3 regions of the Veillonella intestinalis genome follow, and region 3 is predicted to be linked to each of the others. Evidence: riboswitches for the same ligand, from Rfam matches in the RefSeq annotation. Region 3 holds a riboswitch; each other region holds the start of a gene.

Region 1 (3,286 bases), on a different contig from region 3:
GACTGAAATTTGTCATATTTTACATAATCGAAAATATTCAAAATACATGTCACACTTTATTTGTTGGTATAATGATACGTTAGATTTAGTTTTTAGTCAATGAGAATTTTTCTCATTTTATAATTTATCAATGAATATCAGTGAGAAATTAAATATTTAATTTCATTTTCACTTTCTATATCTATTTATGTCGTTCCAGTTTTATTTTTATCGATATAAAGATGTTTTATCGCCTTCTTAGCCAACAAAGCTTCACTCTCAAAAACAGGTATTTTATTAATCAATTTAATAGATACCTTATTTGCTACGGTCCTAACAAATAAATTCTATTAAAAATAGACAATTTAATTTTTAAGAATTTTTATTCAATAATGTATAGTAACTATACATTATTTAGTACTAAAAGCCTATATTGCTTCTTATATAATTGATAACCATTATGGTTGCGAAAATACTCTTGGTGCTGCTACTTCAAATATTTCAGCAATCGTTTTCAAATATTTACCTTCAATTAATGTCCGTTTCCGTTCACTTTTCGTAATCAACCACAACTGGCGACCATTATAGGTAATTCGCAATAAACTATTAATATATTCATTAAAGTCCTCTTCACCCATAGCTTCTTGCAAAGCTAACAGTTTTGAATGAATTGGTTCGCCTTGATACTCAGGCCGTTCTAACACGGGTGTAAAGGTGACTTCATACACAGACTTAGATACTTCATTAGGACCTGCACCATTCATAAATTGATCCATAGTCGGACCTCCTTTATTTATATACATTAATACCTACTTCTCCATAGTACCAAACTTTCCTTACTTTGCCTATGGCAAAAGCACAGTAACCGCCACAAATAACAAATTATCATACCTTGTATGCACAAATTTCTATAGTTCTCTTTGATTACTAAGAGCTCCCAAGCCTCTTGCAATCACCGTCAGGCTAAATATCAAAGTCACTACTAGTCCTTATACCCTACCCAGTACTGCATTGACAGTGGACATCTATTTTGCTATCATGATTACAAAATGAATATGACCTACAAGGTGAATGACTTAATAGGAAAGAGCAGTAAAAGCTGCCGCGGTCCCGCCGCTGTAAGAGGGAGCAGAATCGATAAGCCACTGGAAACACTCTGGGAAGGTGATTGTTGCGAGGAACTTGAGCCAGAAGACCTGCCTTGTTGGATAACCTATAACCCACGAGCGATGGCGAGGTTAATCGATGTCACTATCTGTACTATACACTGACTAGTAGTACCACATATTCATATAGTTAGTTTCTAGAAGCTAGCTACTTAGTAGAATATGTCAACCGTCATGTGCCTAGCAATTCTAGTGTATTGCTTACAACCTCCCTTACTAAGGGGAGGTTATTTTTGTATTTATTATTTATTTTATTTTCCATTTTTTATCACGAGGAGTGAATGAAATGAGCAAACAATTTTTCAAAAAAACATTAGCTACCACACTAGCAGTAGCCGCTTTAACAGGCTTTGGCTTCCTTGGTGCACAAACAGAAGCAGCGTACCAATTGAGCGATGAAGTAAAAACTGCCACACCAGCTCTATTAGAAGCTACCGAAATCGGTGTTCGCACTTATAATACGGATAATGCAGAACTTGCCAAAGCTCCTAACAAAGATGCTATCGTAGTAATGAGTTTTGGTACTACTTTCAAAGATACTCGAGCTAAAACAATTGATGCTACTATCAATGAAATCAAAGCTCAACATCCTGGTGTAAAAGTAGTTACTGCTTTCACTTCTCATATTATTATCGACCGCATCAAAGCAAATGAAGGCATTACCTACCCTACTCCTGAAGAAGCATTAGATCAATTAAAAGCGGAGGGGTATACACGTGTAGCTTTAACTACTTTAGATATAATCCCAGGCATTGAATATAAATATAAAACAGGCGTTTACAACCAATATAAACATAATTTCAAAAAAATGACCTTTGGTACTCCACTCATGTACTGGATGGGCCAAGAAGGTCAAACCGATGACATTGCTAAAACAGTGGAAGCGGTAGCTACTCAATTCCCTAAAACAGGTGATAAAGATGCCGTATTGATTATGGCTCATGGTACGCCAGATCCATCCAATGCTTACTATGCCGTAATCCAAGACCGCCTCGATTCAGCAGGCCTTAAAAATGCCTACATTTATACTGTAGAAGGTTGGCCAAGCCTTGAGGATATTGTGCCTCAATTAAAAGCTAAAGGTGTTAACCATGTAACCTTAATGCCATTTATGATGGTAGCTGGCGATCATGCTAATAATGATATGGCTGGGGATGAACCAGATTCCCATAAATCAATTCTCCAAGCTGATGGTTTCAAAGTAGATACTTACATTCATGGCCTTGGTGAAAACCAAAAAGTCCGTGATCTCTTTGCCGCGCATGCCCAAGAAGCTTGGGAAGCACTACAAAAAGAAGATGCCAAATAAGGTAAAAACTCTATGAAATCAGTAACTCGAATTTTCCTTATATTAACATCACTGCTTGTAGCCATGACAGTCTTAGTAGGCTGTAGTAAAACAGACTCTACTAAGAGCGGCGAAACCCGTACGATTACTTATAAGGATCAAAGTTATACCGTACCAGCAAATCCACAACGGATTGCTACCTTAGCCAACTCTTTACTTAACTTTCTTGATGCCATTGATGGCAAATCCATTAGTCGCGTAGATTCAAGCGATGCCCTCTCCGATGAATTAAAAGCTCTCCCTTCACTAGGGCAAACAGCCAATATCAATATGGAGGAATTACTAAGTTTAAAACCAGACTTAGTAATAGGTCTTAGCAATCAGCATGGCAAATATGAAAGTCAATTGCAAAGTAATAAACTACCACACATCTTAGTAAGCTATGATGGCATTAAAGACAATGTGCCGCTACTCCTCTTCTTAGGTGAACTAACTCATCATGAAGACAAAGCTAAAGAGGTAGTTTCTCAATACAATGCTAATATTGAAAAAGTAAAGAGTGCTGTAAAAACGTTAACGCCAGCACGAGTAGCTGTTTTACGAGCTACGGGCAAAGCCGTTACGGCTGAAACTGAACTAGCTGTAACAGCTGCCATGGTCAAGGAATTAGGTATGACTAATGTAGTCTTACAACATGGTGATTTTGACAAATCGGCTAAAACCATTCCTTATTCACTAGAAACCTTAGCAGCTGATGATCCAGATATTATTTTTATCTCTACCATGGGTAAAAAAGAGGACATCACTAAAACGATGGAAAAGGAAATGACAAATAATCCGGCTTGGCAAAATC
Region 2 (3,286 bases), on a different contig from region 3:
GTGTTGCATGGGGCAAATTAGGGGAAGCAGCTGGTAACCTTCGCAAAGGGAGCCGTTGTTTCGTTGAAGGTCGTTTAAATACCCGTTCTTATGAAACTCAGGATGGGCAAAAACGCTATGTTACTGAAGTAGTGGCTAACTTTGTTGGCCAGTCTTTAGATGCACAAAACGCTGATAGCTTTGGCGGTGGTTCATCTAACTTCGACAGCTTTGGTGGCGGTAACGAAGAAAACATTCCGTTCTAGTGTTTAGGACTCCTACTAATTCGAAAAGGAGGATTCACAATGAGAAGAGATAGAGGCAGAAAGCCAAGAAGAAAAGTATGTAACTTCTGCGTTGATCATGTAGATCAAATCGACTATAAAGATATTGCTAAACTTCGTCGTTTTACGACTGAACGCGGCAAAATTCTTCCTCGTCGTATTTCTGGCACTTGCGCTAAACATCAGCGCAAATTGACTCTTGCAATTAAACGCGCTCGCGCTATTGCATTGTTGCCATTCACTGCAGAATAATCGCATAACAAATGAAAACCCAGTAACCATGATGGTTGCTGGGTTCTTTTATTTTATCAATCTTTGCCACATACTTTCCTATTTCATTATCCAATTAATCAGAAATTTAATCAACTATAATGTTTTTTCCGATATGATTTTGACATAAAGTAGGCACGTCGAATTTGTTCTGGTGTTTTATTGCCGTAAAGTATAAAATCGTCTTCTTCGCGTACTACTATATCAGCATGAAGAGGCTTTGTATAGCTACCTAAATGTAATAGAATGCCTTCTTTTTCTTTGTTATACATGAGGTTATCGTCTCCTTAACTTCGGAAATATACTATTTCATAGATGAATTTATGTATTATTGGAAATAGTTAGAGTATATGGACATGATTAATTTTATAAGGATAGGTTTATTAAGTATGTACCTATTAAGTATGTGTCTATTAAGTGTGTGTTTATTAAGTATCTACCTATTAAGTATCTACTTATAAAATTAAATACATTGATTTTTACTATTATATTAATGAATGATGAAATTTTACGCTCGTTTATCATTTATTATACTCCTTTTATAAATAATGTAAATATAAAATATGACAAAGTTGTTGGTGATTAATACTTTAATAAAATAAATATAACGAAAATAAACATATATAAATAGTAGGTTTTATATAAAAGTTATATATGAGGTGAATTATATATTGGTATTGATACATTTTCTCGGTACATATACCCCTAATAGTATAAATACTATACCCTGCTAGGTATAATAGATAGTTGAATTTCGATGAATTTCCAGTATTTATGAACAAATAATAATATTTTGTTCTTTTTTGAGAAAAAATAGCAATAATTCATGACTAATAATTGACAGAATACAAAAAGATAAGATACCATAATATCAATATAGGTTTTATTTTATAATATTCAAATAATATACTATTACAATTCTATAATGAAATTCATGTTGTAAGTGTCGGGTATGCCGAGCGATAATAAGAGGAAAATAGGTGTAAATCCTATGCTGCCACACAGCTGTAAATGAGGAGTCAATTTCGCTAAAGAGTCACTGGGAAACTGGGAAGGCTAGAAATTGATAATGAGTCATGAGCCAGAAAGCCTGCTTATAACAAATTAGCTATTACACCCTTGGAATCGTGTTATAGGATTAATTTGTTGTTGAGTTCATACTCGCTCTTTCAAAGAGCGAGTTTTTTTATTGGGAGAATAATAGCTATATGTAGGGAGGAATAGGTATGGTAAAGAGGACACTGCAACATTTGGGGCAAGTGTTAGTTACATTAATAGGGGTTACCTTTTTAACATTTAGTTTGAGTTTTTTAGCACCTGGTGATCCAGTACTTATGTTATTAGAAACAGCAGATACTATTGTTTCACAAGAGTTAATCGATCAAACTAGGCAAGAATTGGGATTAGATAAACCTTTTCTCGTGCAGTATGGCAATTGGGTAATGCATGCAGTTCAAGGTGATTTGGGTATGTCTTATTCGGCTAAAAAACCAGTTGTAGATAAGATGTTGGAAGCCTTGCCAGGCACACTTATGTTAGCTAGTGTAACCATTGTTATGATTTTGATTATGGCAGTGCCTTTAGGGATTATAGCAGCAATTAACCAAAATAAATGGCCTGACTTTTTAATCCGAGGGATTGCTTTTGTTGGTATATCTTTGCCTGCCTTTTGGTTAGGCCTTATGTTACTTTATATTTTCGGTTATAAATTAGGGATTGCTCCTATTGCAACCGCAACAGTATCTTTAAAGAATGCAATTTTACCTGCTTTTACTTTGGCGTTTGCCTTGATGTCTAAATTTATGCGACAAGTGCGTTTAGTTATTTTAGAGGAAATTAATAAAGATTATGTAGTAGGGGCGCGCGCACGTGGCATGGGGCATATGGAAATTATGTTTCGTCATATTCTACCGAATGCTTTTTTACCGCTTTTGACTATCTTTGGTATGTCTATGGGGTGGCTGCTAGGCGGTGTAGCAGTTGTAGAAATGGTATTTTCTTGGCCTGGACTTGGCAAAATGGCGGTACAAGCTATTACTTTTCGAGATTATCCTTTAATTGAAGGTTTTGTACTTTGGGCATCGGTAGCCTATATGTTAATCAATGGGATTATTGATTATTCTTATACTATATTGGACCCACGGTTGAAACGGGGGTGTAAATAGTGAAAGCGTTTATTAGTAATAATAAGGCCTTTTCTTTTTATTCTTCTTTAGTCATATTGGTTATTTTAGTGGCTGTTTTTTCACCTTGGTTAACACCACATGATGCGTTTGTTTCTGATTTGAGTAATGCTTTACAAGCACCAAGTGATACGCATTGGTTTGGTACTGATAAATTAGGTCGTGATGTGTTGTCACGTATTATTTATGGTACAGGTTTGTCATTATTTATGGCCTTTACTATTGTGTGTTTAGTTGCTTCTATTGGCACTATTGTAGGCTCTGTGGCGGGCTATTTTGGTGGTGTCGTAGAGATGGTGCTTATGCGCATTTGTGACATTATGATTTCCTTCCCTGGTATTGTATTGGCTATTGCGATTGCTGGTATTATGGGTGGCAGTGTAGGCAATACTATATTGGCACTTACGATTGTAGGATGGGCAAAATATGCTCGTTTGGTGCGCAGTTTAGTTATTAAAGTGCGGCAAGAAGATTACATAGCCGCTGCTATTATGAGTGGCGGTACTTCAGCCGTTATTTTACGGCGCCATATTTTACCAAATTGTATGCCTTTGGTAGTAGTCACCGCTA
Region 3 (3,286 bases):
CTGAATATCCATTAATACTAAATCTGGTCGTACCTTTCGGCATACTTCTACCGCTTCAAAGCCATCGGCTGCTTCGCCACTTACTTCGTAGCCCGCTTCCGTCAAGATATCTTTAATATCTAACCGAGTTATTGGCTCATCATCGACAATAACTATAGTTCCTCGCATATATCTCCTTTATTTACTAAGTTCTTGTAATCTCACAACCTAGTGCAAATTTTAAAATTCCTTGTAACCCATCAACAACTGCACTCAAAGCAGTTTCAACTGAACTTACATCTCCATAAATAACAACTGAACCAGAAAATCTATCTACAAAACCAATCTTAACATCACCACTTTTTGTAGCAATATCAACAGCGATAATTGCTGCCTCAGCAGGTGTAATAGTTAAAATTCCTAATGCATTATACACATCACTTGGCAATCCTAGCTTACTATAAATCTCTTTTGCTGGATTGGCAATAATATGCGCCAACGTTATCTGTTTCCCAGGAACATATTCCTGAATCATGCGCTGTTTTTCTTCCATAGCCACTCCTTTTCATACCTACTAGTTATATGATTGCTTCTAGTAAAGCTTTAATATCACTTAAAGTAGGTACTCTCGGGTTAGCAGCCGTACAAGCATCAGCTAATGCAGCCTGAGCAATATCATCACTAGCAGCTAATACATCATTTGATTTAAACCCACATTCACTCAACGAAATAGGTACTTTTACGGTCTGCTGTAACTGCTTTATTTTTCTTACTAGTGCGGCAACTCCCATTCGCGGATTAGCCGAAGACGTCGCTCCAATAATATTTGCCAATCGAGTGTAACGTTTAGCCGCTTCACTCGTTGTTTGACTGCCATTAAAAGCCACAATATGAGGCAATAAAATCGCATTAATTCGGCCATGAGGAATATGAAAACGTCCACCAATTGCATGAGCCATACCATGATTCAAACCTAAATTAGTTAAATTAAATGCCATCCCAGCCATGCAAGAAGCTACATGCATTTGTTCTCTAGCCTCTACATTATCTCCATGCGTATAAGCTTCTGGCAAATATTTGAAAACAAGTTGAACTGCATATTCTACTAGAGCTTTAGCCATAACATTTTCATTAGAAGATACATAGGACTCAATCAAATGAACTAATACATCCATACCTGTATCAGCCGTGATAGCTGGAGGTACACTCAAAACTAACCGTGTATCTAAAATTGCAATATTGGGTTGAATTTCATCAGTTACTATAGGGTGTTTTATGCCAGATTCAGCTACTGTAATAACTGAGAAATTAGTAACTTCTGAGCCAGTTCCACTTGTTGTAGGTACTGCTACAAACTCAATATTACGTGTATTATCAACTTGCTTACTAAAGTATAACATAGCTTTTGCAGCGTCTATAGCCGAACCGCCGCCAACAGCAATAATAACATCTGGTTTGCTCTCTAAAACACGATTCACGCCAGCTGCTACTACTTCAGTAGGTGGATCTGGTACAATGTCACTAAAAATTGTAACTTCAGTATGTTTTAAGTTTTCAATAACTTGGTTAATCATGCCTGACTGAACCATAAAAGGGTCTGTCACAACAAAACTTTTTTTCACGGGGAGATCACGAAGTCCTTGCAACACATCTGCCCCGACCCATAAGGTCGTAGGAAATTTTATTTTCTGCATACATGTTCTCCTGTTTAACAAACAAAAAAAGAAGCCTTCACGGAACACACCTCTTCCGTTTAAGCTTCATTGCAAACCATGTACGCCGTTGTACACGAATAACCTTATAACCATAATTTATACTTTACCAAACAAAAAGTCAATGAATTTCATCATTTTTACTTATGCCTAATACGTATACATATCCTTTTTTTCGCATATTTCTTACGCATAATGCAGATGATTTATAAAACTACTAAAACATTTAACTACTATAACCCTATTAAATAAAGGCTTTTATTTATAATATAACAAAAGAGCATGAATCACATCATGCTCTTCATTTTAATAAGGACAATACCTCACTCCATTGTGTCTAATGTTTTCACCACTGAAAGCCTCGCATCATCCTTCACTGATTGCACTACCTTGTGCAAAACTAGACTAATACTGCCATTCAGTTCCTCGCATCAGACAATGAATTAGTAGCCCTTAAGGCCACAAAAACAACATCCTGTCTTACCTCGAAACAGCATGTGCGATGAAAATCACGAAAGACCTGACTTAGGCAAAGCCTTCACAGTGGCGGGACCGTGTTAGATTTTCACTAACTTCCATCGATGATTTCCATTTCTCTATTAATCTTATAGTAATAGTAGCACATATAATTTGCCAAGGCAAGCGCCTGTCACATTAAACACCGCTAATGTATTTCTACTTTCCATTATGAAATACTTCAGCACTACGACTATAATATATGTCTTCACGACCTTGTTTTGCATTGATATAACGAGCCAATGCATAAAAATAGTCAGAAAGTCGATTAACAAACATTACCAACTCTGACGACACTCTTGCGGTAGTTTGCAAACGAACTATCCTACGCTCTGCACGGCGAGCAATAGTACGAGCTACATGCATCATACTCGCTTCTGATGTGCCTCCTGGCAATATAAAACGATTGATTTCCGGAGCCGCTTCTGTATACACATCAATCCGTTCTTCTAGCCAACTTACTGCCCCATCTGGTAATGTAAGCGAACGATCTAAAGATTCTGGTGTGGCTAAATCAGTTCCTACATCAAACAAAAAGTGTTGTAAATATTGCAACTCGCTTCTTTCAGCAACAAAGTCTTCACTAAATTGAGAGATTGCATACCCTACCCATGAATTTAATTCATCTATTGTGCCATAACTTTCAACTCGATCTGAATCTTTTGCCACAGCTACGCCCCCCACTAAGCGAGTCATACCTTTATCTCCAGTTTTTGTGTAAATACGCATAAAAAGCTCCTTTCTTTATATACATCTAGGTATATTTAATAAACAAAATACCCTAATATAAATTAATCATATATTAGCTTCAATGCTGTTACTTACACCCCATTGTGTTACTTTGATAATACAAATAAGTAATCATTTTGTCAATTTCTTAATTTATATATTTCACTTATCTATTTACTTTTATCTATTTACTTTTTTATTAAATTGCGGTATCTTGAAATTACACACCAAATTAGACTCCTGTTTAACATTCCTTTTACAACTTAACTATTCATAAAAGGAGTGTCTTATGAAAAAGATTATGTTTATTGGTCCTATTGGCGTTGGTAAAACAACACTCACTCAACGTA

Evidence for each region. A riboswitch is a leader RNA that binds a small molecule or an ion and turns the genes downstream of it on or off. The one in region 3 is predicted to bind cobalamin.
Region 1: another riboswitch for cobalamin. It lies ahead of NFR27_RS04270 (sirohydrochlorin cobaltochelatase); the one in region 3 lies ahead of NFR27_RS06270 (1-propanol dehydrogenase PduQ).
Region 2: another riboswitch for cobalamin. It lies ahead of nikB (nickel ABC transporter permease); the one in region 3 lies ahead of NFR27_RS06270 (1-propanol dehydrogenase PduQ).

The regions. Positions count from the first base shown of each region.
Region 1 covers NZ_CALPCB010000004.1:72,811-76,096, reverse strand. The annotation lists gene NFR27_RS04275 (hypothetical protein) at 438-755, opposite strand; cobalamin riboswitch at 1,028-1,197, shown strand; gene NFR27_RS04270 (sirohydrochlorin cobaltochelatase) at 1,432-2,454, shown strand; gene NFR27_RS04265 (ABC transporter substrate-binding protein) at 2,467-3,286, shown strand, end outside.
Region 2 covers NZ_CALPCB010000005.1:171,806-175,091, forward strand. The annotation lists gene NFR27_RS05540 (single-stranded DNA-binding protein) at 1-245, shown strand, start outside; gene rpsR (30S ribosomal protein S18) at 285-515, shown strand; gene NFR27_RS05550 (hypothetical protein) at 626-805, opposite strand; cobalamin riboswitch at 1,458-1,645, shown strand; gene nikB (nickel ABC transporter permease) at 1,760-2,698, shown strand; gene nikC (nickel transporter permease) at 2,698-3,286, shown strand, end outside.
Region 3 covers NZ_CALPCB010000006.1:141,611-144,896, forward strand. The annotation lists gene NFR27_RS06260 (ANTAR domain-containing response regulator) at 1-168, opposite strand, end outside; gene eutS (ethanolamine utilization microcompartment protein EutS) at 185-532, opposite strand; gene NFR27_RS06270 (1-propanol dehydrogenase PduQ) at 558-1,673, opposite strand; adenosylcobalamin (AdoCbl) riboswitch at 2,157-2,295, opposite strand; gene NFR27_RS06275 (cob(I)yrinic acid a,c-diamide adenosyltransferase) at 2,367-2,936, opposite strand; gene NFR27_RS06280 (EutP/PduV family microcompartment system protein) at 3,226-3,286, shown strand, end outside.